Regions from separate parts of the Shewanella submarina genome, predicted to be linked through region 1. Evidence: predicted binding sites of a transcription regulator. Region 1 holds the regulator's gene; the other holds the start of a gene.

Evidence for each region. The regulator ArgR, encoded in region 1, controls arginine synthesis, uptake and breakdown. The targets are predictions, from matches to a motif close to ANTGAATANNTATTCANT.
Region 2: a site for ArgR is predicted at 6,284-6,301, ahead of argC (N-acetyl-gamma-glutamyl-phosphate reductase). Genes of this name have one in related genera too.

Annotation. Positions count from the first base shown of each region.
Region 1 is NZ_JBHRTD010000006.1:389,854-405,862, forward strand. Features, by position in the region: gene ACFOE0_RS04725 (ABC transporter ATP-binding protein) at 1-813, shown strand, start outside; gene ggt (gamma-glutamyltransferase) at 885-2,597, shown strand; gene ACFOE0_RS04735 (Dyp-type peroxidase) at 2,745-3,680, shown strand; gene argR (transcriptional regulator ArgR) at 3,739-4,209, opposite strand; gene mdh (malate dehydrogenase) at 4,478-5,413, shown strand; gene ACFOE0_RS04750 (SDR family NAD(P)-dependent oxidoreductase) at 5,485-6,192, opposite strand; gene ACFOE0_RS04755 (thiol-disulfide oxidoreductase DCC family protein) at 6,194-6,595, opposite strand; gene ACFOE0_RS04760 (DUF3429 domain-containing protein) at 6,632-7,072, opposite strand; gene folX (dihydroneopterin triphosphate 2'-epimerase) at 7,246-7,644, shown strand; gene folE (GTP cyclohydrolase I FolE) at 7,658-8,326, shown strand; gene folM (dihydromonapterin reductase) at 8,332-9,057, shown strand; gene ACFOE0_RS04780 (methyl-accepting chemotaxis protein) at 9,215-10,513, shown strand; gene ACFOE0_RS04785 (PH domain-containing protein) at 10,719-11,093, shown strand; gene ACFOE0_RS04790 (SufE family protein) at 11,432-11,866, opposite strand; gene ACFOE0_RS04795 (aminotransferase class V-fold PLP-dependent enzyme) at 11,940-13,148, opposite strand; gene ACFOE0_RS04800 (NADP(H)-dependent aldo-keto reductase) at 13,249-14,289, opposite strand; gene ACFOE0_RS04805 (bifunctional helix-turn-helix transcriptional regulator/GNAT family N-acetyltransferase) at 14,428-15,363, opposite strand; gene yjjX (inosine/xanthosine triphosphatase) at 15,427-15,969, opposite strand.
Region 2 is NZ_JBHRTD010000016.1:34,664-50,672, reverse strand. Features, by position in the region: tRNA gene ACFOE0_RS13795 (tRNA-Asp) at 1-2, shown strand, start outside; gene ACFOE0_RS13790 (CinA family nicotinamide mononucleotide deamidase-related protein) at 404-1,678, shown strand; gene ACFOE0_RS13785 (DUF1439 domain-containing protein) at 1,794-2,336, opposite strand; gene ppc (phosphoenolpyruvate carboxylase) at 2,333-4,963, opposite strand; gene argE (acetylornithine deacetylase) at 5,103-6,263, opposite strand; gene argC (N-acetyl-gamma-glutamyl-phosphate reductase) at 6,550-7,542, shown strand; gene argB (acetylglutamate kinase) at 7,589-8,380, shown strand; gene ACFOE0_RS13760 (ornithine carbamoyltransferase) at 8,465-9,376, shown strand; gene ACFOE0_RS13755 (argininosuccinate synthase) at 9,443-10,657, shown strand; gene argH (argininosuccinate lyase) at 10,693-12,057, shown strand; gene ACFOE0_RS13745 (AMP-binding protein) at 12,134-13,807, opposite strand; gene ACFOE0_RS13740 (PKD domain-containing protein) at 14,057-16,009, shown strand, end outside.

The sequences.
Region 1 (16,009 bases):
TTTACCCCCAGTGAGCAGCGTGGTGTTGGAATGATCTTCCAGGATTATGCCCTGTTTCCTCACCTGACAGTGGCCGACAATATCCTGTTTGGTGTGACAGAGAAAGACAGCTTCCGCCGTGGCGCACTGCTGGAAGAGATGCTGACTCTGGTCAAACTCGAAGGGCTCGAGAAACGTTACCCCCATGAGCTTTCCGGCGGTCAGCAGCAAAGGGTCTCTATTGCCAGAGCACTTGCCTGTAAACCCAAGTTGCTGTTGCTCGACGAACCTTTCTCCAATATCGACAGTCAGGTTCGCGGTGAGTTGATGATGGAGATCCGCGCCATCCTTAAAAGCCGCAAGGTGAGTGCGGTGTTTGTGACTCACAGCAAAGATGAAGCCTTTGTCTTTGCCGATAAGCTGGCTCTGTTCAAAGAGGGCCGGATAGTCCAGCATGGTACCGCAGAAGAGTTGTACTACAGCCCTGCAGAGCGCTACGTTGCCGACTTTTTGGGACGGGGTAATTACGTGCCTGTGCAGGTGGTCGATGGCTTTAATGTTGACAGTCCGCTCGGCCAGCTTGTCAGTACCAGCGAATTGACCTGGCCTTCTCAATACAGCGGGGAAGTGCTGCTCAGGCCCCAACAGCTGACGCTGGAACCGGATGATGCTGCCGCCGGCGTGATTCGTGACAGACGCTTTTTGGGTAATTTCTGTCACTATCAGGTGGAGATTGCCTCCCAGTTACTGGAAGTCAGAAGCCAATTAACTCAGTTGTTGCCGGGGCAGAAAGTGCAGATCCGTGCCGAAGCGCACCCTCTGGTTATCTTTTAAGTCGACTTGTTATATCCTTTTGTTTCGTTTTTACATCATTGTGTTAGCTTATAAAGTGCACAAATTGCACAGTGATAGTGACGATGAAGACAATCATAAGGAGAGGGGTATGGCTTGCTTTATTGCTGGCCTTACCTGGCTGGGCGATGGATAGGATAACCGGGAAATCTTTTGCCACCCGCTCTGAAATTTATGCCACCAATGGTATGGCGGCGACCAGTCAACCGCTGGCGACTCAGGTGGCGCTGGATATTCTCAAGCAGGGCGGAAATGCCATAGATGCGGCCATTGCGGCCAATGCCATGTTGGGACTGGTTGAGCCAACGGGTTCGGGTATTGGTGGCGATCTGTTTGCCATTGTATGGAGTGCCAAAGGCAAGCAACTTTATGGCCTTAACGCCTCAGGCCGCAGCCCAAAATCCCTGACGCTTGCGATACTGCAGGCCAAAGGGCTTGATTATCTTCCTCCCTACGGCCCTTTGCCCGTCTCTGTTCCCGGTGCCGTCGACGGCTGGTTTGAGCTCCACAACAGGTTTGGCAAGTTGCCGATGAAAGACCTGCTGGCTCCGGCTATCTCCTATGGCGAGCAGGGCTTTCCTGTTTCTGAGCTGATCGCTTATTACTTTGAAAAGAACGCCGACAGGCTGTCTCAGTATGATGGCTTTGCTGACGTTTATATGCCGGGGGGCGCTACGCCTAAAACCGGCGAAATCTTCCGCAATCCCGCCCTTGCGAATACCTACCGGAAAATTGCCTCAGATGGCCGCGATGCCTTCTACAAAGGCGACATTGCCCGCACTATTGCTGACTATATGCGTGCCCAGGATGGTTATCTGACCTATGAAGATATGGCCGCTCATACCAGTGAGTGGATTGAACCTGTCTCAGTAAATTACCGTGGTTACGATCTTTGGGAACTGCCACCCAATGGCCAGGGGATCGCCGCCCAGCAAATATTGCAGATGCTTGAACCCCATGATTTAGCTGCGATGGGGCAAACCAGTCCTGAATATGTGCACCTGTTTGTGGAAGCTAAAAAGCTGGCCTTTGCCGACAGGGCCAGGTTTTACGCTGACCCCGACTTTGTTGATATTCCGGTACAGGAGTTGATTTCAAAGAAGTACAACCGCAAACGTGCACAGCTGATTGATCTTAAAAAAGCGGCCAACAGCGTTGATGCCGGCAATCCCAACCTTGAACATGGTGATACCGTTTATCTGACCACAGCCGACAGCGACGGCAATATGGTGTCTCTTATTCAAAGCAATTATCGGGGCATGGGCTCTGGCATGACACCGCCGGGATTGGGCTTCGTACTGCAGGACAGGGGACAGTTATTTGATTTAACCCCGGGAAGAGCCAACTCCTATGCGCCGCGTAAACGACCTTTTCATACAATTATTCCGGCATTTGTGACCAAAGATGGCCAACCCTGGCTGAGTTTTGGGGTGATGGGCGGAGCAACCCAGCCACAGATGCATGCTCAGATCATGATTAACTTAATCGACTTCGGTATGAACCTGCAGGAGGCGGGAGACGCCCCCCGAATTGTTCATTCCAACTCATCCCAGCCCACAGGCAAAACCATGACTGACGGCGGCTATATCAGCCTGGAGTCCGGCTTCCCCATGGAGACCCGTCGGGAGCTGGGAAAGCGGGGGCATACCATCCGCGACAGCGTGGGAATATTCGGCGGTTATCAGGCCATTGGCCGTGATCCGCAAGCCGGGGTTTATCGTGGTGCGTCTGAAAGTCGTAAAGATGGTCAGGCGTCTGGTTATTGAGGTTTGGCAGGGATCAGCCGCTAAACTCTGCAGCTGATTGGGTATGGCTCACACTTTTACACCTGAGTGTGCTGTATGTATGCCGTTTGGGGTAAAGTTGCTTCCCAATGTTGCCGAAACAAATGAAATGCACAAGGTGAGAGAATAATGGAAAATCAGGTTATGCCCCGTGAACAACTTGGAGTCTGCGCGGAAGGGAACTTACACAGTGTTTACCTGATGTTCAACGCCAATGATGGCGTGGAACAACAGTTGCGGCCCTGTCTTGCCAATGTTGCCCAATATATTCATGAGTTGTCCGATCAATATGCCGACAGTGCGTTCAACGGCTTTGTTTCTATTGGCGCCAACTATTGGGACACTCTGTACGCAGGTGAACGTCCGGCTCAGTTAAAGCCGTTCCCGGCGATGGAAGCGGGCAACCGCGATGCACCTGCAATCGAGTTCGACCTGTTTATTCATCTGCGTTGTGACCGTCTGGATATTCTTCATCTGGTGGCTAATGAAGTGGCGCAAATGCTGGAAGGTTTGGTTGAGCTGGTTGATGAAGAGCGCGGTTTCCGCTTTATGGATAACCGAGACCTGACAGGTTTTGTTGATGGTACTGAGAATCCCAAGGGACGCAATCGCCAGGAAGTTGCATTGGTGGGTGAAGAGGATGTGACCTTCGTGGGTGGTAGTTATGTGCATGTGCAGAAGTATGCCCATAACCTGAGCAAGTGGCACCGTCTGCCTACCAAGAAGCAGGAAGACATTATTGGCCGCACCAAGCAGGACAATATCGAATATGCGTCAGAGGACAAGCCGCTGACCAGCCATATTAAGCGGGTAAACCTCAAGCATGCCGATGGCTCATCCATGGAAATCCTGCGTCAGAGCATGCCATTTGGCAGCGTTCGTGAGCAGGGGCTGATGTTTATCTCGGTTTGCCGCACATCACTGCATTTTGAAAAGATGCTGGAATCTATGGTACACGGCGATGGTGCCGGTAATCATGATCATTTGATGCACTTCACCAAGGCGTTGACCGGCTCATCTTTCTTTGCGCCTTCGCTGGATTACTTGCTCAAATACGCTGATTAAGCCTGTTCAGAGCTATAAAAAAACGCGCCTTGGGGCGCGTTTTTTCTATGAACTCACACTACTGATTGTAGTTGAACAGATCTTTGACCGTTTCCAGCGTGGTATCAATTTCTTTTACGCTGGCCGGACAGATAAAGATAGTATCATCACCGGCAATAGTCCCCAGGATCCCTTCAGGCTTGCCCATGGAATCCAGCAGGCGAGCGATAAGCTGAGCTGCGCCCGGGCTGGTGCGAACAACGATCATGGCCTGGTTGTGGTCAACGTCCAGTACCAGGTTCTTAACCGGGCTGCCGGCGGTAGGTACGCCCAGTTCTGCTGGCAGGCAGTACACCATTTCCTGTTTGGCGTTGCGGGTACGCACGGCGCCAAACTTGCTCAGCATGCGGGAAACTTTTGACTGATTGATATTGCTGAAGCCCTCAGCCTGCAGCGCGGTCACAATCTCGCTCTGAGAACCGAACCTTTCTTCCTTGAGCAGGGCCTTGAACACTTTGATGAGTTCATCCTGATTTTTGCTTGTGGTCATATATTTTTTCGATCTTATTCATTCGACCGTGAGATTGTGAATACCAGCCGTATATATGTCAACAAATTGCCGTTTTTAGTGAATAAAAATTCACTGCAGGGCATGTTTCACAGGTTTTACGGTGTACGGGTGTCAGCAATTCGGTCCGCCCTGAGCCGGAGGCATTCGGCTTAAGTCTCATTGAAATTTTTGTGACGATACAGTAATGTGGCGCCATCATGGAATTGGATGTATGTCACATATATCCGCAGCTTAGACGGAGATAACTATGAAAGTTGCTGTACTTGGTGCTGCTGGTGGTATCGGTCAGGCCCTGGCGTTGTTGTTAAAAACCCAACTGCCTGCGGGCTCCAAACTGTCCCTGTATGATATCGCACCTGTCACACCTGGCGTTGCCGTGGATTTGAGCCACATCCCAACTGCAGTGGAAGTAAAAGGATTCGCCGGTGAAGACCCGACTCCAGCACTGGAAGGCGCTGATGTCGTGCTTATCTCTGCCGGTGTAGCGCGTAAGCCGGGTATGGATCGCAGCGACCTGTTCAACATCAATGCGGGTATCGTGCGTAATCTTATTGAGAAGGTTGCGGTTGTTTGTCCAAAAGCTTTGGTAGGCGTTATCACCAACCCGGTTAACACCACAGTAGCGATTGCTGCTGAGGTACTGAAGAAAGCCGGTGTTTATGACAAGAACCGCCTGTTCGGTGTGACCACGCTGGACGTGATCCGCTCTGAAACCTTTATCGCTGAAGCCAAAGGCCTGAACGTTGAAGACGTTAAGCTGAATGTTATTGGCGGCCACAGCGGTGTAACCATTCTGCCTCTGCTGTCTCAGATTGAAGGCGTCACCTTCAGCGACGAAGAAGTCGCATCACTGACTCACCGTATCCAGAATGCCGGTACCGAAGTCGTTGAAGCCAAGGCTGGTGGCGGTAGCGCAACCCTGTCTATGGGGCAGGCTGCATTCCGCTTCTGTATGTCTCTGGTACGTGGCCTGCAGGGTGAAGCAAACGTAGTTGAGTGTGCCTATGTCGATGGTGGCAGTGAGCACGCTGAGTTCTTCGCTCAACCAGTTCTGCTGGGTAAAAACGGCGTTGAGAAAGTACTGCCTTATGGCGAAATCAGTGAGTTTGAAACCAATGCCCGTGACGGTATGCTGGACACCCTGAAAGGTGATATCCAGTTGGGTATCGATTTCGTTAAGTAACCATTGGGTTGGTTGTGCAAAAAGCGAAGGTTATGCCTTCGCTTTTTTTGTGCCTTTTCACACAGGTTCATTTACCAGGGAATGGTTTTTCCCTGCCAATCGATAAAGCTCAGCTGACCATCTGCCTGTTGACCGGACATGAGTTTATGAATTTGCATTGCAACAAATTCAGGAGTGAACAGCTTGCCTTCCGGGACGTTGGTCTGGAAGGGACGGGATAGTGGTGAGTCTGTGGTGCCCGGGTGGAATGCCATTAGCTTGACGCCGGGTTTACGCCGGGCATACTCAACCGCAGCGGTTTGCAGCATCATATTAAGGGCTGCTTTGGACGCCCGGTAACTGTACCAGCCCCCCAGGCGGTTATCTCCTATACTACCAACCCTGGCACTGAGCACGGCCACGACCGCTTTCTTATCGAGAAGGGGTAAAAGCCTGGCGACAAACAGTGCGGGAATCATGGTGTTGCTGGTCATTATCTTGGTCATCGCCGCCAGCGACAGCTCTTCCAGCCTTTTCTCCGGTGCCAGCTCATCACTGTGTAATTGACCATTACAGATGACAACTCGCTCAAATGGACCTGCCTCACTAAGCTCCTCGCAGCAATCGATAATACCGGCTTCTGAGTAATCACATGATTGCCACTGACTGCAGCCGGGCAAAAGCTGGGCGGGGGCTTGTCTGCTGACAGCGGTGCAGGTGTTTTGGGCAGAAGCTTGCAGCCACTGATGAATGAAGGCTGAACCTATGGCAGAGTTGGCACCGATCACCAGGGCATTCATATCACTTTCCCCTTCGGAGCTGACAGGCTGCTGAACTACATTCTCCGCGACGCTGACCGGTCAGTATCCAGGATATTTGATATCTGTAGCGGGCGAACAGACGATACCCCAGGTCGGCGACAGGTTTAATCAAAGGTAGCCTTAATAGTCTGAGCCAGGGCTGCTCTCCGGTGAGTCCCCATGCGGCGCAGGTCGCGTCCAACCCCAGGAGTATTCTGTTGTCCTGTGTCATGGCGTGAAGTAACTGGTTCGCTTCAACAGGGTCTATTTGGGGAAAGCGGGTAACAAAATCCGGGGAAGATATATCTTCAAGCTGAATACTGCCGGAGGTATCTGCCTGCTGCAGCATTTCATTGATGCACAGTGGGCAAGTACCATCGTAGAACAGGATAAGTCGAGCCATTGTTTACTCCCTGATGAGCGACAAGTTGATTCTGACTCAAGTCAGTATTAAATACAGCAGGTGCAAACCAATAACAATGGCTGTCAACCTGCGCCTTAACGTCAGATATTCCCGGGTTTCATCCCTGTCAGCCCACTGTTCAATCACCAGCACCACTTCATAGCAAAGTGTCAGAGCCAGCAGCGCCAGTGTTGGGCTTAATGCCAGGCATGCCCAGCCAAGCAGGGTCAGAATATTGGTCACCAGCAGAAGTGGCCTGGACCAGTTAGCCGCTCGCACCTTGTGCCACAGGGCACCACAAAGGAAAGAGAGGATAATGGCACTGTAACTGACAAACACCTGAGTGGAGACTTTTTCCGCCTCAGCGCTGCCTGTCAGTGAGTAGATGATTGCCAATACAAATGGCAGCAAACCGGCATAACCGAGCAGCGATTCGCTGTGTGAGCCGTTGTGGTGGGTCGCTGTACTGTCTGTCATAAAATTGCCAAATATTGGACATTTGCGGGTAATGACATATACGTTATGGGGAAGGCTTTCGGATCTCAGAACTGTGCCGGATATTTTTTGTTCAATCAGTGACATCAGGGAATGAAAGGTCGCGCAACGCTGATCCTCTGTGTCCTGCCGGACGTATTGCAGGAGTATTAAAAATGACAAAACCAACTGCTTCTATGTCACTCAGCCACGCCATCATCAGGGTAACCAACCTCAGACTTCGCACATTCATAGGATTCAATCCAGAAGAGCAACAGAAACAGCAGGACGTGGTCATCAACATGGAAATCCACTATCCGGCTGACAAATCATTTCAGACCGACAATGTTGTCGATGCCCTCAACTACAAAACCATCACCAAGAAGGTGATTCAGCATGTGGAAGAGGGGCGGTTCAAATTGCTGGAAAAGCTGGTGGCCGATTTGCTGGCGATTGCCGGTGAGCATCCCAGCGTGACCCTGGCAAGAGTCACAGTGGATAAACCCCACGCGCTGAGGTTTGCTGACTCAGTTTCGCTGACACTGGAAAGCCGCCGTGCGGACAAAGAAGCTTGAAACGGGAGAACAGATGAGTAAAACATCATTGAACCCTAATGAGTTGGCCCCTGAGGCCAAAGCTGTCCAGGAAGCCTTGTTGGCCAAAGGGCTGGAAACCCCTTTAAAGCACAACGGCATGACCAACGCAGATAAGTATCAGAGGATCAAAACTCTGATGACTGACGTGGTCTCCACTCTGGGGCTGGATCTGGAAGACGACAGTCTGTGTGAAACCCCCCATCGTATTGCCAAAATGTATGTCGACGAGATATTTTCCGGCCTCGACTACCGTAATTTCCCCAAGATCACAGATATCGATAACAAGATGCAGGTAGAGGAGATGGTCAGGGTGACTGACATCAGTGTCACCAGTACCTGTGAGCATCACTTCATCACCATAGATGGCAAAGCCTCTGTAGCTTATATTCCCGGTGACAAGATTATTGGTCTTTCCAAAATAAACCGAATCGTGCGCTTTTTTGCTCAGCGTCCTCAGGTTCAGGAGCGGCTTACCCAGCAGATTCTGGTCGCACTGCAAACCCTGCTGCAAACCGAAGATGTGGCCGTCAGTATTGATGCGACCCACTACTGCGTTAAGTCCAGAGGGGTGATGGACAGTGAAAGTGTTACCCGTACCACAGCTCTGGGTGGCAGTTTTAAGGTCAATCCACGTACCCGCGACGAATTTTTCAGGCAATAACACTTATGACAAATAGCTCCAATAATGCCCCCGTGTTAATCACGGGGGTGGGTAAGCGTGTGGGTCTTTACCTTGCACAGCAGCTAATGGCCAGAGGTGTGCCTGTTATTGGCACCTTCAGAACTGAATACCCTGAAGTGATTGAACTGGCAGAGCAAGGTGCTGACCTCTATTGTGTGGATTTCTATCAGGACGCTGACATTCAGGCATTTGTTGAGGCTGTCAGGGGCCGATATCCCAGCTTGCGAGCCATTATTCACAACGCATCGGACTGGCTTAAAGACGATGCCCTGAATAGCCCGGGCGAAGTGATGGCGCGTATGATGCAGGTGCATGTTAGCGTGCCTTATCAATTGAATCTGGCCCTGCAGGATAAGCTGGCAGGTGAAGGGATAGGTGAGGCGGATATTATTCACCTGAGCGACTATGTGGCAGCCAAAGGCAGCAAGAAGCATATTGCTTATGCGGCCAGTAAGGCGGCGCTGGATAATCTTACCCTGTCATTTGCTGCCAGGTTTGCGCCGGACATCAAGGTGAACAGCATCGCCCCTGCATTGGTGTGTTTTAACCCCTGGGATGATGACGCCTACAAACAAAAAGCACTCGCCAAGGCTGTACTGCCACGAGAAGGGGGCATGGAGGAAGTTCTGGCGACAGTGGATTATCTGATGGGCAGTCGCTATGTCACGGGCAGGATAATGGCTTTGGATGGTGGTCGACATCTTAAATAACCGCTGTTAACCAAAACAAAAATCTGGCTTTTTCCGATGCTTTAAAAAATCCCTGCTATGCTGAATTTAGAGTGTTTTTTCACCAGGGGAAGGTATTACTCTGGCCTTCTGCTGGCAACAAGACCCTGAATAATCGCAAACAGCAGGAATACAGTGCATGTTCAATTTCAAATCAAAGCAGGATCAGGCGCCATCCAGTGCAAGCAGCAGCGCTCAAATGGATACCGCCCTGGTTGACTCAATCAAGAACAGTGTCGCTTTTATCGAATTTACGCCGGATGGAACCATTAAGGATGCCAACAACCTGTTCCTGAATGCTGTTGGCTACAGCATTGATGAAATTCGTGGTCAACACCACAGGATGTTCTGTCATTCAGCCTATGCCAGCAGTTCTCAATATCGCCAATTCTGGGCTGATCTTGCCAATGGTGTGGCGCAAACCGGTATGTTCAACCGTAAAAATAAAGCCGGCGAAGAGATGTGGCTGCAGGCGACCTACATACCGGTTAAGCAAAATGGCAGTGTGGTCAAGGTGGTCAAAGTCGCCTCAGATATCACTGAGGAGAAGCTGCGTCTCGATGAGCAGGCGGCTGTGTTTGCAGCACTGGAACGGGCACAGGCGATTATCGAATTTACGCCTGATGGTAATATCCTGACGGCAAATCAGAACTTCCTGGGAGCCGTTGGCTATAGTCGCGAGCAGATTGTGGGCAAGCACCACAGAATCTTCTGTCCGGAATCATTCCTGCAGGACAACCCTAATTTCTGGCCGGACCTTGCCAGTGGGCAGCACAAATCGGGTCTGTTCGAGCGCAGAGGTGCAGGCGGGCAGGTGCTCTGGCTGGAAGCGACCTACAACCCTGTGATGAATGACAGGGGGGAAGTGGTTAAGGTGATCAAATTCTGCTCTGATATCACTGAACGTATTGTCCGCCAGCAAGCGGTACGTGAAGCGGCGGAAGTGGCTTACTCCACCTCAGAAGAGACAGCACAGATTGCGGTGCAGGGAGCCGACTTGCTGCGTAACAGTGTGCAAACCTCCAGTGTGATTGCCGAGCAGGTGCAACGCACCACGGAATCGATTAATCAGCTGAATGAGCAGTCCAAGAACATTGAAGCCATTGTCTCCACCATCAGCGCCATCGCTGAGCAAACCAACCTGCTGGCGTTGAACGCCGCCATTGAGGCTGCCAGGGCCGGGGATCAGGGACGTGGATTTGCTGTGGTAGCGGATGAGGTCAGACAGTTGGCAGCGCGTACCAGTCAGAGTACTGATGAGATTGCCTCTGTTGTCAGCGAAAACCGTAACCTTACCGCTGGCGCGACTGAGATGATGAATCAGGTTGGTCAGACTGCAGAGTCAGGTAAAGACCAGATCAATCAGGTAGCTCAGGTGATGGAAGAGATACGTACAGGTGCTGAAAATGTATCCCAGACGGTAGCGAATATTCAGTAAGTTCCCGTCTGAAAAAAGAAAGCCCATTGGCCCGCAGTACTTCTCCGTAAGCTGCGGGTCTTTTGTATTTGTTTGCCAGCGCTTTTTATACTGACCATGCTGTTGGATATGGACCTTGATATTAGGCTGGTGTTTGATTGCCAAAAATGTGAAATGATAGGGATCGAACGTAGCAAACAGGTTTGATAAGTACAGGAGAGCAGGGATGGGACTACTCGATGCCATTATGGGCAACGCCACTGAGGTAGATTTGACTGAGTTGCAGCAGGAGTTGCAGCCTATATTGTCCGATAATGAGCAGTTATCGCTGGCTTATAAGTTGATCCGGGATATGTTTGTATTTACCGATAAGCGCCTGATCCTGATCGACAAGCAGGGCGTAACCGGCAAGAAGGTGAGTTACCTTTCTATTCCCTATAAGTCGATTACCTTCTTTGAAGTGGAGACGGCAGGACGCTTTGATATGGATGCTGAACTCAAGATATATATTTCAGGGCAAAAAGATCCTCTGGTGAAAGAGCTCAAGAAGGGCACTGACGTGGTGGGAATACAGCGCACCATGGCCAATCACATGCTTTGAATGATGACCTGATATGAATAGAAATGCACTGACAGCAGGCGGTGCATTTTTGTTTGTACAGCAAGTCAGACTTTCAAGTGATTAAATTTGTTTGGTTTATATTCTGAATTAAGCTGAATGCGCTGACTGAGATATGCAGAAAATGGCTAATATTAATCAAGTTTAATATGAAGGGTGAGCTGGATCTCACCCGGGATGGCAAGTGGGCATTAGATTAATACATGTTTGATTATCCTGAAGGAATTGGATCCATGTTTAATCTGAAAAGTATCTGGAAAGAGCTGGCCTATATCGGCTGCTGGAGCACTTTTGCCGCCTGTATGATTATCTTTATCTGATCAGTTGGCTGCCGCTATCATTCCGTTCACCAGGGCCGTCAGGCCGTTGGTGCGGGATGGGCTTAACTGACCTGCCAACCCCAATTGCTTAAAATAGTGTGCGGGGTCGAATTCAGCAATTTCAGCGCTGTCCTTACCCTGCAACTGAGCAATGACCAAAGCTGCCAGCCCCTTCACAACCCGGGCTTCGCTGTCTACCAGATAATAATGATTGCCATCAATCTTACAGTGGTACAGCCATGCTTTGCTTTCGCAACCTTTCACCTGCGCTGATTCACACTGTAGCTCACTTGCCAACGTCGGCAGTTGTTTACCCAGCAACATTATCTGACGATACTTTTCCTGCCAGTTATTGGCATCCAGTACCTTGTCACGTGCCGACTGAAGTGGCACCAGGTCAAACAGAAAATCCTGGGAAGCGGGTGAGGCGGACATAGAGGTTCCTTAAATAAATCTGCCAGCTGGGCTTGTGGCTGCTCAGCCATCGAATAAATTGAGTGGTGCCAGACTAGCCCAGCAGGTCAATGGCATCTTCCAGTGCGGTGATAAAGCGGTCGATATCTTCACTGCTGGTGTAAACTCCAACTGATGCACGACAACAGCCGGAGATCTGCATAATCTGCATAAGAGGTTGAGCACAGTGATGGCCACAGCGTATGGCAACCCCCTGCTGATCCAGCAAAATCCCCACATCCTGATGATGCTCGCCTTTGAGATTAAAGGCCACCGCACCAGTATTATCCTGATGAGCGCCATACAGCTCAATCTGAGGAAGCTGCGCCAGCCGTTGCTGCAACAGATTCAACATCTGTTGTTCATGGTCGAAGGCTTCCACAGGCAGTGCTTTGATAAAATTCAGTGCCGCGCCCAGGCCTATTACTTCGACTATGGGCGGTGTACCAGCTTCCAAACGATTGGGTAATTGACCAAAGCTGGTGCCGTCAAAGCTGACGGTATCTATCATCTCGCCGCCGGTCAGCATGGGCTCAAGTTTGTCCAGCTCCAGATAACATCCCCACAGTACGCCAACGCCGGATGGACCATACATCTTGTGGCTGGAGAAGCTGTAAAAGTGACAGCCGAGCTCAATGACATTCACCTTATGATGAGCAATGGCCTGAGCCCCATCCACAGCCACCAAAGCGCCTTTGGCCTTTGCCATCGCGCTCAGGGTCTTAATGTCATTGACAGTGCCCAGCACATTGGAGACATGAGCCAGTGCAACTATGTGCACAGGCAGTGTGTCCAGTTGCTTTTGGTAAGCCTGGATATCCAGTCTGAGATCTGCCGTCAGCGGGATGGGCACCACTTCGGCGCCAGTGCGTTTCGCCAGTTCTTGCCAGGGCACGATATTGGCGTGGTGGGCAGCGCTGTCCACCAGAATCACATCACCTTCGCGTAATTGAGATGTCAGTCCCCAGGCCAACATATTGATGCTCTGGGTCGTGCCTGAGGTGAAAATAATTTCGTTGCTTTGGGCTGCGCCGATAAACTCTTTGAGACTGTCACGCACAGCTTCGTAAGCACTGGTTGCGCGGGCAGATAACTGATGGGCTGCTCTGTGCACATTGGCATTGTGTTGACGATAAAAGCTGTCCATTGCCTCCAGCACCTGGGCAGGTTTTTGGCTGGTGGCGGCAGTATCCAGATAACACAGAGGATAACCATCCAGTGTCTGGTTCAATGCGGGGAATAGTGCTTTCAAATCGTTATTCATGCTTGAGCTTGGGCAGGTAAAAACAGTGCGGGCAGATCTTGGTGGATCTGCCCGTGCAATGCAAGCCTGTTAATGATCGCCGACTGCTGTTCGAGATGATTCAGGGGCAGGGCAGACGATATACTTCACCCAGCTCACGAATGCGGCTTTGCAGCTCATCACTTAACAGCATCTGTTCACTGGCGATATTCTGCTTCAGCTGTTCCATATTTGTGGCGCCGATAATGGTACTTGCCACAAACGGGCGGGATTGCACAAACGCCAACGCCATTTGCGCTGGCGACAACTTAAACTCTGCTGCCAGTTCGCAATAGGCCTGGGTGGCTTGTATTGCCATATCAGTACCATTGTAGCGGGCGAAGCGTTTGAACAATGTCAGGCGGGCATTTTCAGGCCTCTGGTCATTCAGGTATTTACCGCTTAATGCGCCGAAGGCCAGGGGTGAGTAGGCCAGCAATGGTAAATCTTCCCTGTGGGCGATTTCTGCCATGCCCACTTCAAAGCTGCGGTTGAGCAGATTATAAGGATTTTGCACGCTGACGATACGCGGCAGACCATGCTTTTCAGCCAGTTGCAGGTATTTCATCAGGCCCCATGGGGTTTCATTGGAGACACCGACATAGCGGATCTTGCCCAGTCGCACCAGCTCAGCCAGGGCTTCAAGCGTGTCAAAGATAGGAGTCTGGGCCTCGGTTTCCTGCTGCTCATACCCCAACTGACCAAAGAAGTTGGTGCTGCGGTGGGGCCAGTGAATCTGATAAAGGTCGATGCAGTCGACGCCCAAACGGTCGAGGGAGGCATCCACAGCCAATTGCAGGTTGCGCCAGTCCAGCGCCATATCGGAACGGATATAGTCTCCGCCATCTCTGGGCGCTGATACTTTGGAGGCGATAATCAGCTTTTCGCGATTACCGCTTTTTCTCAGATATTGGCCGATAATTCGCTCTGTCTCCCCCTGAGTGTCAGGTCGGGGAGGGACAGGATACATTTCGGCGGCGTCGATAAAATTGATCCCCTGGGCGATGGCATAGTCCAGTTGGGCGAAGGCATCAGCGGCGGTGTTCTGTTCTCCCCAGGTCATGGTGCCCAGAGACAGTGAGCTGATCTCCAATGTGGAGTGGGGCAGGCGGTTGTATTTCATGTGACGGTTTCTCCTTGAAAGCCGTACAAGCTGACCTGATTGCAATAACTTGAGTTTTTGCGGCCATACTTTGAGGCTAACACCCAATCGGGCGATTGCAAGCCGATTGCCCGCTTTCATCAAGGCGGGCAATATTCTTTACAGGTTTCTTAACATGGGCAGTTCGCAGGCGTCGTGGCCGGTTTCTCCCATATGACTGGGCAGATGTTCAAAGCCCATGGCTTCATACAGACGCACAGCCTCGGTTAAACAGGCCGTGGTTTCCAGATAACAGCAGGCATAGCCCTGAGCTTTGGCAAAAGCGAGTGCCTGCAGCGTTAATCTGCGGGCAAAGCCTTTGCCCCTGAGTTCGGGCAGAAAATACATCTTTTGTAGTTCGCAAATATCCTTGCGTCCCTGTTTGTCTGCCAATGGTGCAATACCACCGCCGCCCAGCACCCGATTCTCCTGGGAGATCACCCAGTAGCAGGCACGATCATCGGCATATACCTCACTGAGGCAATCCAGGGTGGGATCTGATACCCCATAGCCCTTATCCGGGGTCAGTCCATACTCGGAAGAAACAGTACGGATCACCTGAGCCATAGCGGCGTTATCTTCCGGCAGTAACAGACGAATGTCGTATTCAGCCTGGGCCTGAGCCTGCTCCATGGCACGGGTTAAACGCACCAGGGCCTCAAGAGTGTGCTCTCTTTGTTCCGGCAGGAGCTGCGCTAAAGCGGCATCGAAATGCCGGGCATGACCTTGCCACCACTTTGTCATCAAACGACGACCGGAGGGGGTCAGCTCAGCTCTGAGCATACGCTGATCCCTGGGACTTGCCTGGCAATTGACCCAGCCTTTATCTGTCAATTGCGCAAGGGTGCGACTGGCATTGGATTTATCGATTCCCAGCAGCATTCCCAATTGCTTGACCGACAGGCTATGCCGTTCCAGCTCTTTCATCATGGCCAGTTGTTGCTGCGACAGCCCCAACGTCTGAGTCAGAGGTTTACACAGGCGCGACAACAGGCGGCTGAACGCTTCGCTGTGGCGGGTCAGTGAAAGAGGTTGTGATTCCTTGGATTGGGGCATGTTGTTAACTTTAAGTTGCTTTCTGCAACCAAGTTATAAATTCACGCCCCGCTTGGCAAGTGCTTATTTTTTGTAAAGTTCTGTGTGCAGTAAGGGAGCCATAGCCAGCATAATCGCCTGGGTGTAGATACTGCCACGGGTTGCCCGGCCATTAGTCAGCAGGCCGATGGCGCCACCCGCCTGTTTAATATTGGTGGTATTGAACAGCCTATCCATCACATGCCCCAACTCTTCCCCCTGTAGCAGTGCATCAAACACTGTTTGTGGCAGCGGCAAGTTAGCGCTGCGCCCTACGCTCATACCGTTTTCAGAGGCGACCACGACGTAAGCGAAAGTCGCCGGGCCATCTTCAAACTGGTCAACACCTCCTTCCATCGCCAGATAAAAGTCTGCTGACTCCCGGGTGCGACAGTACTCAACACGGTTAACTGCACCATCGCGGGTTTGTTTACTGTTCATCGGCTGATCCGGCACGCCGGAAGGGGCTTTGATACCTGTCGCAATCACTTCCGACTCGGGGAACATCAGCTCGAAGGCATCTTTGGCTGCCTGTACTTTGACCGGGTTGGTAGAACCCACAATCAGGTTAAGAATTTGCTTATTCATAGGGATTTTGTTTATCAATGTGGACGCTTGTTTGAAACAT
Region 2 (16,009 bases), on a different contig from region 1:
CACTTACAACGAAGCCTCGTCAGAAATGACGGGGCTTTTTTGTATTTTCAGAATTACACGAGCGGTAGTTCAGTTGGTTAGACTCTTTGTTTAGAGAAAGTCGGCCTGTTACGCGTGCCGAAGGCACACGGGTTCGAGTCCCGTCCGCTCCGCCACTTACAACGAAGCCTCGTCAGAAATGACGAGGCTTTTTTGTATTTAACGCTCCTGAAAAAGTGCTGTGCACTTTGCCTCGTCGGCAGGTCGCACCGCCGGAATACTGCTTCATCGGCCCGTTCGCTCCAGCCTTTCTTCATCCGTACTTTTGTTTACAGTCTGCTTTATGTAGATGTCGTCATACTCTATTGCTATCTGTCATAGCCTCTCTTACCTTTACCTCAATTAAATCATTCAGGGACAGACAATGAAGCTTGAAATGATCTGCACCGGCGAAGAGGTGCTGTCGGGACAAATAGTGGATACCAACGCCGCCTGGTTTGCCGATACCATGATGGATGAAGGTATTGAGGTTGCCCGCCGTATTACTGTGGGCGACAGATTGGAAGATCTGGTAGAGGTGTTTCGTGAACGTAGCTTGCATGCTGATGTAATCCTGGTTAACGGTGGCCTGGGTCCTACCACTGATGACCTGTCAGCACAGGCCATGGCTGAGGCCAAGGGCGAACCCTTGGTGGAGAACACCGAGTGGCGTCAACGGCTCGAGGATTGGTTCAGCAAACACAATCGTGTGATGGCCAGGAGTAACCTCAAACAGGCCATGCTTCCAGAATCAGCGGTTATGGTGGATAACCCTGTGGGGACTGCTTGTGGCTTCAGAGTTAAACTTAATCGTGCCTGGTTGTTCTTTACGCCTGGCGTGCCATTTGAATTTAAGCGCATGATTCCCGAGCAGTTCATTCCTTTTATCAAGCAGGAGTTTCAGCTTGATACCGCCACTAAGGTAAAGAAGCTGCTGACTCTTGGTCAGGGCGAGTCCATGTTGCAGGACAAGCTGTCGGAGTTGGAACTGCCTGAAGGTGTCACTCTGGGGTATCGCTCCAGTATGCCCTACATAGAGATCAAGCTGTTTGCCCGTGGTGAAGCCGCGATCGCTGCATTGGATACTTTGGTTAGCAAGGTACACTTTATTCTGGGTACAGGTGTTGTTGCTGAAGATAAGCCATCACTGGCGGAAGAGCTCCATCATCTGCTGTTGGCCAAAGGGAAAACTCTCAGTGCGGCAGAATCCTGTACCGGGGGCATGTTGACCAGTCAGTTGGTGGCCTTTCCCGGTAGCAGCGCCTATTTGATGCAAGGCTTGGTGACCTACAGCAATGAAGCCAAGGTCAAAATCCTGGGGGTGAAGCCTCAGACGCTGGATGACTATGGCGCTGTATCTATTGAAACAGTGGAAGAGATGGCTGCGGGTGCCAGAGCATTACTGGACAGCGACTATGCGCTGTCCACCAGTGGTATTGCCGGCCCTGATGGCGGTACCGATGCCAAACCTGTTGGTACTGTGGGCATTGCTCTGGCGACCCGCTATGGCGTACACAGTCAGATGATTAAGTTACCAAGGCGTTCCCGTGAACTTGTCAGGCAACTCAGTAGCGCCGTTGCCTACGATATGCTGCGTCGTGAGCTGCTTGGTGAAGCGCCAATTGTTGATTACGACTCCATTGGCCGCTTCGCCAGATAAGTCATTACGTACGGTTGTTATAAGCAATAAAAAAGCACAGTCCTTTCTATTCAGAGAGTGACTGTGCTTTTTGTTTTAAGGCTTAGTTGTGGGGTTAACCTGCCTGAAAAAAGCCTTACTTAAATACCAATACCAGCTTACCGGGTTTGACCTTAATCTCTTCGGTGAGGTTGGCCAGCATGGCTTGGTTGGTCTCCTGACGATTCAACACATAGACAGGCTGAGTTTCCAGAAAGCCTCTGATATATCGCATCAACTCAGGCGCGACGCCCTTGATTGCCACTTCCAGATCTTTGGGGTTGGATGCCACCTTGGTCAGCTGCAAATCTTTCAAGTAGATCCCCTGGTTGTGCTTGTCATACCAGGGCTTGGCCTCAAACTCAGCTGTCAGGGTCGCTCTCAGCGGCAGCAAAGGGTTGCTGATGGTAATGCTGGAGTCAGCCAGCACAGTCATGGTATCCGGCTTTTCACCTAAACGTACCTCAACCTGATTTAGTTTTAGGTTGGCTGAGACTATGCCGCTGCCCTGTTTAACGTCGAAACTGATCTCCTTGTTGAGATAGTCTGTCAGTTCCTGTTGGCTGATACTGTACTGAGCGGCACAGCCGGATAACAGCATTAATCCGGCAGCCATCAGTGGTAGTAAAACTCGCTTCATCCTGTGTTTCTCATTCCTGCGGCAACACCCGCAATAGTTAGCATCAGTGCCAATTGTACATTGTCTGAGGCATCTTCTTTACGGGTACGGGCCAGAAGTTCCGTCTGCAGGAAGTTCAATGGGTCGATATAGGGGTTTCTCAGCTGCACTGACTCACGGTTCCATGGCGTGTGAGACATCAGCTCATCTGTGCCTGTCAGCTCCATAACCGCTTCGATACCCAGCTGCAGACGCTCTCTCAAAGTAATGCCAAGATGATGCAGCGCTTGAGGGACCAGTACGGTTTCATAGTAACGGGCGAGATTAGGTTCTGCTTTGGCATACACCATCTCCAACATGGAGAGACGGGTATCGAAAAATGGCCAGGCAGCCATCTCTTTCAGCAGGTCGGCTTCGCCACGTTCCATGGCACTGCGCAGTGCTTCGCCGGCTCCCAGCCAGGCAGGGAGCATAAGTCGGTTCTGAGACCAGGCAAAAATCCACGGAATAGCACGCAGGCTTTCGATACCTCCATCGACTCTCCGCTTGGCCGGACGACTGCCCAGCGGCAGTTGACCCAACTCCACCTCAGGTGTCGCGGCGCGGAAGTAGGCGACAAAGTCTGGTTCTTCACGCACTACCTTGCGGTAAGCGCCTACTGACTCATCGGCAATGCGCTGCATGCAGTCGCGCCACTCTGGCTTTGGCTCTGGTGGCGGCAACAAGGTCGCTTCCATTACGGCCGAGGTATACAGCGCCAATGATTGAACCGCCAGTTTAGGCAGGCCAAATTTAAAGCGGATCATCTCACCCTGTTCGGTCACCCTAATACGGCCATCCACTGAGCCCGGAGGCTGAGACAGAATTGCCTGGTGAGCAGGACCACCGCCCCGGCCAATGGTGCCACCGCGACCATGGAACAGATTGAGTTTCACCTGAGCATCGCGGCATACCTGTACCAATTGCTCCTGCGCCTGATATTGGGCCCAGGCTGCAGCCATCACACCGGCATCTTTTGCAGAGTCAGAGTAACCAATCATCACTTCCTGCATGCCTTTGGTATAGCCTCGGTACCAGTCAATCGCCAGTAGCTCACGGATACAGTCGGCGGCATTGTTCAGATCATCCAGGGTCTCAAACAGTGGGACTACACGGATAGGGTGGCGACAGCCGGTTTCTTTCAGCAGCAGCAGTACTGACAGTACATCCGATGGCTTGCCAGCCATGGAGATAACATAGGATCCCAGCGCGCTTGCTGGTTGAGAGGCGACTTCACGACAGGTCGCCAGTACTTCTGCAACTTCGTCTGAAGGACACCAGTCAGCAGGTAGCAATGGGCGCTTGCTGGAGAGTTCACGCAGCAAGAAGGCCTGTTTTTCGGTTTCTGACCAATGGGCATAGTCGCCCATACCCAGATAACGGGTCAGCTCAGCAATGGCATCGCTGTGACGCTCAGCATCCTGACGAATATCCAGTCTCAGCATATGAATGCCAAAACAGGCCAGACGACGCAGCATATCCAGCAGCAGGCCATTGGCGATCAGGCTCATACCGCAGTCGCACAGACTCTGATAGATCTGATTCAGCGGTGTTTTCAGATCATCTTCCTGCCAGATTATGGTAGCCATATCCACTTCAGGCTTGTGACCTTCGAGGCGCAGGTTCAAATAATCGATGGTGTTACGCAGCTTTTGGCGCAGATCTCTGAGAATATCCCGGTACGGCTCATGGCTGTTATTGGTCAGCGCTTTGAGCTCTTCGTTGGCTTCTTCCATCGACAGTTCGTTGACCAGCAGTACCACGTCTTTCAGATACAGGCGGGCCGCGGTATGACGATTACGATCCAGTACTTCGGCGGTGACTTTTGCGGTAACGAATGGGTTGCCGTCACGGTCGCCACCCATCCAACTGGAGAAGCGAACCGGAGCGATATCGATAGGGATCTTTTTGCCGGTACGCTCTTCAATCTGATCGTTCAACTGACGCAAAAAGTCAGGTACAGCCTGCCACAGTGAGTTTTCCACAGTGGCCAGCCCCCAGCGGGCTTCATCTACTGGCGTGGGGCGTTCATTACGGATCTCATTGGTGTGCCAGATCTGGGCGATCAGCTGACGCAGTCTCAGGTTCTGAGCCTTGCGTTCACGATCGCTCAGTTGCTCGTTTTCCAGGTTGGTGAGGCAATCAACCACAGCGGTATATTTCTGGATAAGAGTGCGACGGGACACTTCTGTCGGGTGCGCCGTCAGTACCAGATCGATATCCATGTTGCCAAGGCATTCCAGCATCTTGTCTTCATCTATGCGGCCATTGAGCATGCGGCCCAGCAACAGATCCACAGGATCCGGTACACAGATGATCTCGTCACAATTACGGCTGATGGTGTGGAACTGCTCGGCAATGTTGGCCAGGTTCAGGAACTGGTTAAAGGCTTTGGCAAAAGGAACCAGTTCGTCATCCGGCATAGCGGTCAGGAGATTCAGCATCTCCTCACGAGCAGCTTCATCACCCTGGCGGGATTGCTTAGCCAATTGGCGGATTAACTCAATCTTTTCGAGGAAGGTCTCTCCCAGATCGCCTTTCATGGTATCGCCCAGGATCTGTCCCAACATACTGACGTTGGATCTCAGTGAGGCGTACATATCTGTCATATTCGCTCCAGAAATATCACATGCGTTGCTTAGGTTCAGGCACTGGCCTGAAGCAGGATACAATTCGCAACTGCTTTTGGTTTTCAGCTCATCATACCGCGCTGCCACGCCCTGTACAGCGGCGAATGCGGTCTCAAGATTATTTCATGCAAGCGTTATAAATCAGTTCCTTAAGTAAGCTGATGGTGGGCTTGATAAAAGCGGTATCCAGATACTCATCAGGCTGGTGTGCCTGCTCTATGCTGCCCGGCCCAAGCACCAAAGTTTGGCAACCCAACTGTTTGAGATAGGGGGCTTCTGTAGCGTAGTTAACCACTTCAGGCTGATGGCCGGAAAGCCTGGCGACATCATGTACCCATGGGGTGTCGCAATTGCCATGGAATGCTTCTGAACCCGGGTAAAGGTTGAAGATATCCAGAGTGCCCGGGTACTCATCCTGAATCGGGGACAGATACTGGCGCAGCAACACTTCGAGGTCTTCCAGCGGAATGCCGGGAACAGGACGGATATCCATATGCAGTTCACAGCAGCCACAAATGCGGTTGGCGGCATCCCCGCCATGGATATGCCCCAGATTCAATGTTGGGTAGGGGACACTGAATACTGATTCATTGTAGTTGGCCTTGAGGTGCTCCCTGAGTTTCAGCAACTGACTAATTGCCAGGTTCATCACTTCAATGGCATTCAGTCCTCTATCCGGATCTGATGAATGACCACTGCGACCGGTAATACGTATACCTTTGGCCAGGTGCCCTTTGTGCATATACACAGGGCGCAGGCCGGTGGGTTCACCGATAACGGCATAGTCCGGCTGAATGCGACCTTCAGCGGCAAACGCCTTGGCACCGTTCATAGTGGTTTCCTCGTCGGCGCTGGCGAGAATATAGAGAGGCTTCTTCAGCTCAGCCAGTGGCAGCTCCTGCACTGCCGCCAGCACCAGAGCGAAGAAACCTTTCATATCGCAGGTTCCCAATCCATACCAACGCCCATCTTTCTCGGTGAGGGTAAATGGGTCACTGCTCCAGCGGGCATCGTCGTAAGGGACTGTATCTGTATGTCCACTGAGCAGCAGTCCCCCTTTGGGGTTCCCCGGCGGCACTATGCTGGCCAGCAAATTGTGCTTGCCACGGCTGTTAAATACGCTCTGTACCTGGCATTGAAACCCCAGATCCGTCAACCACTGATGCAGGAGTTCAATAACAACCTGGTTGGACTGATCCTGTTCAGCCTCCAGTGAGCTGATGGAGGGGGCAGCGATCAGAGACTGAAAACAGCTCTGCAGATCCGGCAGTTTTTTCATAGGGTCATTCCAAATAATAATAAAAATAGTTATTCACTTGTGTTGAATAATTAGCTTTCTGTGTTAGTCTGTCAATCAGATTGAATATTTACCATCTTTGAGGCTGTAAAGTGAACATGGAATTTTGCTGCCTGGCGCTGTTAAACACTGCCAGTACAAAAGCGGACTTCAACAAAGAATCTACCTTCCTGCGACGATAATCCTTGTCATCGGCACTTTGCCATGGGCTTTTGCTGTGCCCACTATTTTTTTCCTTTCTACCCTATTGATAAACAAGAAATACTAAATGAAAAACATAGCCATTATTGGGGCCAGCGGCTACACAGGCGCGCAGTTGGCAGCCCTTTTGTCTCAGGAAAGTGAGTTCTCTATCCAAGGCTTGTATGTCTCTGAGCAAAGTCAGGATTTGGGCAAATCTCTGAGTCAGCTGTATCCGGCATATCAGACTCTGAAGCAGCCACTGAAGCCGCTGAGCAAAGAGAATAAAGCGACCATTATTGAGCAGGCTGATGCTGTTGCATTGGCCACCGACCATAAGGTCAGTGCGGATTTGGTTGCCTGGCTGGCTGAGCAGGGCAAGCCGGTATTTGACCTCAGTGGGGCATATCGGTTCAACGATGCCGGCGTGTATCCCCAGTGGTATGGCTTTGACCACCCGCATCCACAGCTGCTTTCCAGTGCAGTGTATGGCCTGGCTGAATGGCAAGAGGAAGAGATTGCCAAAGCCGATTTAATCGCCGTTCCAGGCTGTTACCCCACCGCATCATTGCTGGCATTAAAGCCGCTGGCAGGTTTGCTGGACAAACAGATTCGCCCAGTGATTAACGCTGTCAGTGGCGTTAGCGGTGCCGGTCGTAAAGCTCAAATGAATACCAGCTTCTGCGAAGTCAGCCTGACACCTTATGGCGTGCTGGGCCACAGACACCAACCGGAAATCTCCAGTCAACTGGGCTGCGAAGTGATCTTTACTCCGCATCTGGGCAATTTCAAACGGGGCATTCTTGCCACTATCACCACCAAGCTGGAAGCAGGGGTTACCGCCGCTGATGTCGCTCAGGCTCTGAGCTGTTATGAAGATGCTGAGCTGGTGCATGTGTTGCCGCAGGGCTTCCCCAAGGTGGACGACGTCGCTGGAACTTCTCAGTGTTTGCTAGGTTGGAAGTATGACGAACAGAGCCAGTACCTGGTGATTGTCAGTGCCATAGATAATTTGATGAAAGGGGCTGCCAGTCAGGCTCTTCAGTGCATAAAAATTCATTTCGGTAAAGTTGGTAAATAGACCGCCACTGGGCAGTCAGTCATAGGCATAGGTTGAGGAATTCAGGATGTCATCAGCGAAACAAAAAACACTGGTGTTGAAGGTTGGCGGCGCTTTGCTTGAGTGCGATATGGGTATTGCTCGTTTAATGCAGACTGCGGCCAGTTTACTGGAGCAGGGCAAATCCCTGGTCATAGTCCATGGGGGCGGCTGTATTGTAGATAAGCAGCTGCAGCTCAATGGCATGACCACAGAAAAGAAAGAGGGATTGCGGGTGACTCCGCCAGAGCAGATGCCGATTATTGCCGGCGCGTTGGCGGGCAGTGCCAACAAATTGCTGCAGTCGGCTGCCAGGGCTGCCGGGATTCACAGTGTTGGCTTGTGTCTGGGGGATGGCGATCTGCTTAATGCCGAAATCAAAGATGAGCAACTGGGTGCCGTGGGCCAGGTCACCGGCGGCAATCCGGCTTACCTGAATTTTATTCTGGCGCAGGGTTGGTTGCCCATTATCAGCTCCATTGCATTGGATCTCGATGGACAGCTGCTGAACGTCAATGCGGATCAGGCTGCGACAGCAGTGGCCAAACTGGTGGATGGCAAATTGGTGCTGCTGTCCGATGTGTCAGGTGTCCTTGATGGTAAAGGTCAGTTGATCCCAAGTTTGAATGCCGCTGAGATTGCTGACTTGGTGAAGCTGGGAGTCATTGAGAAGGGCATGAAGGTCAAGGTTGAAGCAGCGTTGGAAGTCGCTCAGTGGATGGGTGAGGCGGTACAAGTCGCTTCCTGGCGGGATGCGGCTCAGATGCTGGCACTGACCAAAGGCGAATTGATAGGTACTCAAATTCAGCCACAGCTGTAAGCCGGTATCGGTCAGATTGAATCACAACTTAAGAATGCAAAATCAACAGACAAGAAAAGCGTAAGGGCAAAGAGGGAGAGAGGCATGGATCACCTGCTGACATTGAAAGACTTAACTCAAAAACAGTTTCTGGATCTTCTGGCTCTTGCCAAAGAGATCAAAGCCAATCCGCAGGATTACAGTCAGGCGCTGGCCGGTAAAAGTGTGGTGATGCTGTTTGAAAAGCCTTCCCTGCGAACCCGGGTCAGCTTTGATATTGGCATCAGCAAGCTGGGCGGTCATTGCCTGTATTTGGACCAGCAAAATGGAGCCCTGGGAAAGCGTGAATCTGTCGCGGACTTTGCCGGCAATATCTCCTGCTGGGCCGATGCCATTGTTGCCCGTACCTTTAGCCACAAGACAATCGAGGGTCTGGCTGAGCACGGCAGTGTACCTGTGGTGAATGCCCTGTCAGATCTCTATCACCCCTGTCAGGGGCTGGCAGATTTCCTGAGTCTGGCTGAGAACATGGATGATCTGAGTCAGCTTAAACTGGCCTATGTGGGTGATGGTAACAATGTGACTCATTCATTGATGTTCGGCGCGGCGCTGTTGGGGGCCAGGATGACAGTGATCTGTCCTGAAGGTCATTTCCCCGATGGTCTGGTGGTCACTCAGGCCCAGGAGTTGGCGGCAAAGTACGGTGGTGAGTTGGTGCTGACCTCTGACGTCAATGAGATCGAAGGTCACGATGCTGTGTACACGGATACCTGGATCTCTATGGGCGACAACACCTCCATGGAAGAGATTGAAGGCAAATTCGCTCCGCTGCAGGTGAACGCTGCACTGATGACCAAGGCTGGTGCCAAATTCTTTATGCACTGTTTGCCTGCTCACAGAGGTGTAGAGGTAACAGATGAGGTGATGGATGGTGACGGTTCACTGATCCTGACCCAGGCGGAAAATCGAATGCATGCTCAGAATGCCCTGCTGGTCACTCTGCTGACCGGTAAGTAACACAAATAACAATATTCAGTCGGACGCAAAGACGAACGGCCCCTACAAGTAAAGGATAGAAATACGATGAACGATAAGGTGAAAGTCAAAAAGGTAGTACTGGCTTACTCCGGTGGACTGGATACTTCGGCCATCATTCCCTGGCTGAAAGAGACCTATGACAACTGTGAGATTGTGGCCTTCTGCGCCGATGTAGGTCAGGGGGAGGAAGAGCTGCAGGGGTTGGAGGCCAAGGCGCTGGCGTCAGGTGCTTCTGAGTGTCATATCGTGGATCTGAAAGAAGCCTTCGTCGAGGAGTATATCTATCCCACTATAGCAACAGGTGCGATCTACGAGGGCACTTATCTGCTGGGAACCTCGATGGCCCGGCCGATTATCGCCAAGGCTCAGGTGGAAGTGGCCCGCAAGGTGGGCGCTGATGCCCTGTGTCATGGTTGCACCGGTAAAGGTAATGATCAGGTTCGTTTTGAGGGCTGTTTCGCTGCGTTGGCACCGGATCTGAAAGTGATCGCCCCATGGCGTGAGTGGGAAATGGTTAGCCGTGAAGACTTGCTGGCCTACCTGGCTGAGCGTGATATTCCGACCACAGCCTCTGCCACCAAGATCTACAGCCGTGACGCCAATGCCTGGCATATCTCCCATGAAGGTGGTGAGCTGGAAGATCCCTGGAATGAGCCATCCAAGCAGGTATGGACCATGACAGTTGACCCGCAGGATGCGCCGGACGCACCTGCTTATGTCACCCTTAAGGTGGAAAACTGCCGTATAACCCAGGTGAATGGGCAGGCCATGAACCCGTATCAGGCATTGATGACGCTGAATGAGATCGCCGCAGCCCACGGTGTGGGACGTATTGATATTACTGAAAACCGTCTGGTGGGCATGAAGTCCCGTGGCTGCTACGAAACGCCGGGAGGTACCGTCATGTATGCCGGTCTGCGTGCCATTGAGGAGCTGGTGTTGGACAAGTCCAGCCGTGAGTGGCGCGAGCAGATCGCTGCGCGTATGGCGCACCTTGTGTATGACGGTCGCTGGTTCACGCCTTTGTGTGAGTCACTGCTGGCTGCTTCAGAGTCACTGGCTGCACTGGTAAACGGTGAAGTTGTAGTGAAGCTCTATAAGGGTCAGGCCACTGCCGTTAAGAAGCGTTCTCCCAACAGCTTGTACTCCGAAGCCTTTGCTACATTTGGTGAGGATGATGTGTACGATCAAAAGCATGCTGAAGGCTTTATCCGCCTCTACTCTCTCGCCAGTCGCATTCGTGCCCTGAACGAGAAGTAACTCAGCACCAGCATTTAAGGATAAAGGAGACAGTCATGGCATTATGGGGCGGTAGGTTCAGCGGTGAGAGCAGTGCTCTTTTCAAATTATTTAACGACTCCTTGCCGGTGGATTACCGCCTGGTGGAGCAGGATATTCAGGGCTCAGTGGCCTGGGCGGCAGCTCTGGTCAAGGTTGGGGTACTGACCCAAGCTGAAGGTCAGGATCTCAAGGCGGCATTGGATGCCTTGTTGGTGGAGGTTGCTGAAGATCCTCAGCAAATCATTGCCAGCGGCGCTGAGGATATCCACAGCTTTGTGGAGCAGGCGCTTATCGACAAGGTGGGCGATCTGGGCAAGAAACTGCACACAGGGCGTTCCCGTAATGATCAGGTCGCCACAGACCTTAAGCTCTGGTGTAAGGCTGAAGGTGAGGGGATTAGCGAGCGTTTGACCAAAGTCAGATCTGAACTGATTGAGCTGGCTAAACGTGAACAGCAAGCCGTGATGCCGGGTTATACCCATTTGCAACGTGCCCAGCCCGTAACCTTTGCCCACTGGGCGTTGGCCTATGTGGAGATGTTGGAGCGGGATATCAGCCGTCTTGATGACGCTTTGAGCCGGCTTAATACCTGTCCGCTGGGGTGTGGCGCTCTGGCTGGTACAGCCTATCCGATCGACCGTTATGAGCTGGCTGCCAGTCTGGGGTTTGCTGCGCCAACCCTGAACAGTCTGGACTCGGTTTCCGACCGTGACCATGTGGTGGAGTTGTGCTCCGCCGCCTCCATCAGCCTGATGCACTTAAGCCGGATGGCGGAAGATTTGATCTTCTTTAACTCTGGAGAAGCTGGCTTTATTGAGCTGGCAGATGATGTCACCTCAGGTTCATCCCTGATGCCACAGAAGAAGAATCCGGATGCACTGGAGCTTATCCGCGGCAAGGCGGGTCGGGTCTATGGCAGCCTGGTGGGGATCCTGACCACAATGAAAGCTTTGCCACTGGCCTATAACAAGGATATGCAGGAAGACAAAGAGGGGCTGTTTGACGTGATGGATACCTGGAGTATCTGTCTTGATATGACGGCGCTGGTACTCTCCGGTCTTAAGGTGAAGCGTGACAACACTAAAGCGGCTGCTCAACAGGGCTACGCCAATGCCACAGAGCTGGCGGATTATCTGGTCGCCAAGGGCATGCCGTTCCGTCAGGCGCACCATGTAGTGGGTGAGGTTGTGGTTAAGGCGATCGCCGATGGCGTGGCGATTGAGGATATGACACTAACGACACTGCAGAGCTTTGCCGATGTGATTGAGCAGGACGTGTATGAGATCCTGACCATAGAATCCTGCCTGAACAAGCGGGATGTATTAGGCGGTACTGCACCCAATCAGGTCGCTGCCGCCCTGGCTGCCAAGGTTGGTTAATTTTGCCAATAACGCGATAAAGAAAGCGCACCTTATGGTGCGCTTTTTAATTGCTGTTTATCAGGGGCGGGGGCAATCAGCGTTTGGCCTGGTCAACCTCATCTTCCCAAACAACCTTGGCTCCACGAACACCGTCAACTTTTTCGCTGAAGAGCTTTTCCAACACGTGGCGTTTGATTTTCAGTGTTGGCGTCAGCACATCGTTTTCAATCGTCCATGGCTCATTGACGACCACCACGGCATCTACGGTTTCATGTGACTCCAGATGTGGGTTAACACTATCCAGGGTTTCTTTAAGTGACGCGCGAACATGGTCTCTCGCCTGGCTGGAAGCCCCCTCAGACAGCTGCACCAGAGCGACAGGGTGAGGCAGACCTGAGCCGATGACACAAATAAGTTCAACGTGTTCATCCTGGGCCAGCATGCGCTCGATAGGCACAGGTGCAACATACTTACCTTTGGCCGTTTTGAAGTTGTCTTTCACCCGGCCGGTAATGCTGATGCATCCATCTTCATCTATGGCGCAAACATCACCTGTATGGAAGAAACCATCGGCGTCGAATGCGGCTTCAGTGGCCTCTGGCTGCAGGTAATACTCCCGCATCAGCCCCGGGCTCTTGATCATCAATTCATCTTTTTCACCCATCTTCACCTGGCAGCCATCTACCGGCTTACCCACGGTTCCCAGTTTATTAACATTGAATGGATGGTTGATGATTGAATAAGCGCAGTTTTCAGTCATACCCCAGGCTTCACAAATATCGATACCGATACTGTGGTACCACTCCAGCAGTGAAGGGGGAATAGGGGCACTGCCAGAACCGTGCAAACGACATTGCTCCAGACCCAGGCCTTTTTGGATTTTGCGTTTAACCAGAGAGCTGAGCAGTGGGATCTTCAGGAACAGCTCCAGCTTTTTGGCACTGCCCACTTTGGTAATAATGTTCTGCTGGAACAGACTCCACAAACGTGGCACCGAGAAGAATACGGTTGGTCGGCAGCGCTGTACGTCAGCCACAAAAGAATCCAGGCTTTCCACAAAGGCGACACTGGAACCCGAGTAGAAAGAGGAGCCTTCAATGGCAACTCTTTCAGTAATATGTGCCAGTGGCAGATAGGACAAAAGTCTATCTTCACCATGAGTTTTCAGATCTCTTACGACAGTCTGGCAGGTCCAGGCATAAGCACTGAAGGTTTGCACTGCACCCTTGGGCTTACCGGTCGAGCCAGAGGTATAGATGATGGTCATTACCTGCTCAGGCGTTGGCAAAGGCACTTCTGTCAGAGGCGTGCCCAGCCCCAGTAAACGCTCCCAGCTATATTGCGCTGGCATGGTGTCGTAAGGCATAGCCAGGCGAAGAATCTCGCCCCCTACGCCGTGCTCCTGATCTTTCCAGTAATCCAGCTTGCCAACGAATATCGCCTTGGCGCCACTGTGCTCCAACACATACTGGATGGTATCGGCATTGGCCGTAGGGTAGATGGGAACACTGATGTAGCCGCCATGCATCAGCGCCAGATCGGTAATGAACCATTCAGCACAGTTTTTGGAAAGCACAGCCACCTTGTCACCGGGCTGCAATCCCAAATGTCTTAATGCGCCGGCAATCTGCTGCATTTGGGTTTGAACATCCCGCCAGCTGAACTCTTTGTACTGGCCATTGATAGGTTGCTTTAGATAAATGCTGTCGCCCTGGATATCGACCCAGTGTGACAACATCTCTACCGGTGTCTTAATTGCAGTTTCCATTAGCAGATCTCTTTGTGGTTTCTTGTTGTTTTTATTGGTATTAGCTGACTATCAGTGTCACCGAAACAGTATGGCGATTTTTGTGATCGACCGCAAATGACTTAATGGAATAGGAATGTTGGGTAATTGTTAGGTTTTATTTTTGCTGTTACAAATTCAGTCGAATTATTGACCGGGATGGGCTGGAAGGAGTTTTAGGTTCGCCAAGTGAAGTGACTGGTCTTGGAGATACACAAAGGATTTGACCTAATGAAGAATAATAACAAAGTAGCTTTGCTGGCTCTATTAACTCTTTTTCTGAGTGCTTGTGGAGGGGGAGATGATGGAGATACAACTCCTCCGGCTTCAACCCCTGCTCCGGCCCCTCAACCGGTTAACAACGCGCCAAATATAACCTTAAAGAATATAACTGTTAAAGAAAGAGAAGCCGCAACGATTACTGCTGACGCCACGGACTCAGATGGCAGCATAGCTTCTTACAGTTGGGTTAAAAAATCTGGGCCCGAGGTTGTGACTCAGGGAAATGCAACTGGAACCCTGAGCTTTACTGCTCCGGAGGTCAGTGAAGATCAGATACTGGTGTTTACCCTGACAGTGACTGACGATAAAGGTGCCAGTACCAGTAGAGATGTTCAGGTCAGTGTTGTGAACAACTTACTTCCCGAAATTTCGGTGGCGGGTGTAACACTCAGGGAAGGTCGCGGTGGCACTATTAGTGCTGAGGTCAGTGATCCTGATGGTTCTGTGAGTGGATTTGATTGGGTTCAGAAGTCAGGTACTCCTGCCATGTATTCTGGTGAGAATACGGGAGTATTGACCATCACGGCCCCTGTAGTTTCGGCAGATGAAATCCTGGTATTTACGTTGACGGCTACAGACAATGACGGGGAATCCAGTTCTCGGGATGTGCAGGTGAATGTTGTCAATAATCGACTACCAGAAATTTCAGTTGCTGATTTAGCCTTGAGAGAACGTGGCTCTGCGAGTATTAATGCGGTGGTTAAGGATCCTGACGGTTCCGTGAGCAATATAGCCTGGGTTCAGAAGTCAGGTACTCCTGCCATGTATTCTGGTGAGAATACTGGGGTATTGGCCATCACCGCCCCTGTAGTTTCGTCAGATGAAATCCTGGTATTTACGTTGACGGCTACAGACAATGATGGGGAATCCAGTTCTCGGGATGTGCAGGTGAATGTTGTTAATAATCTGCTACCAGACATTGTAGTTTCAGACATAGTCGTGAACGAGGGGGATAGTGCTGTTATCACTGCAGACGTATCCGATTCTGACGGTTCTGTTGAGAGTTTTGAGTGGATACAAAAATCCGGGACTCAAGCTATATTCACTGGCGAGGACACTGATTCACTGAATCTCACCGCTCCTATTATTGCAGAAGACGAAGTATTGGTATTTAGCCTGCGTGCAACCGATAACGATGGCGAGACCACTGCTCGTGACGTTAATGTGTCGGTAAAAGCCAACGTCTTAGTCATAACACTTCAGGGAAAGGTGTGGGACTCTCCAGTAGCAGATGCAAAGTTAACCGTGGAGGTGGCTGAACAACGATTCTATACCGTCGCTGACTCCGAAGGAAATTATTCAATAGATGTTCAGGTTGATGACTCTCTGGCGAATGAGTTGGTAAAGATTATCGCTGTAGGGCCAGAAGATGACAGCATCACCAGACTGATTTCGCTGGCAGATGATTTCGAGAGTCTTCTTGAGCTTGCGGGTAATGACAATATCCTGACCAGAGATGAGAGCTTTGCTGTGAACGTCACAAATGTCAGCACTGCTATCTACTCCCTAATGAAGTATGCCAACAATAATGAAGAAATAGCGACTAAAGAGAGTTTTGATACTGCTCTTGAAAACTATGATGCTAGTTTTGTATTACCGCTGGCGACAGCGATCAAATTAGTGCTGGATTATTCTGATGATAATCCTGAGCTCGGGCTTCCTAATGGTGTAGCAAATGTAGCTGTATTTGCTGAAAACTTGGCATCAGTAAATAACTACATTGAGAATGCACGTGATCTACCAAGTTCTCTTTATTCAGAGGTTGAACAAATTATTGTTAGTAACCCAGAAGTCATAGATAGAAATACTCAGGGATATCAGGTATCTGGCAGTTATTTCTTTCATCCTCAGGATAACGATATCGATTATAATAGAATGTTCCTTAATGAAGGAGGGGCCGGC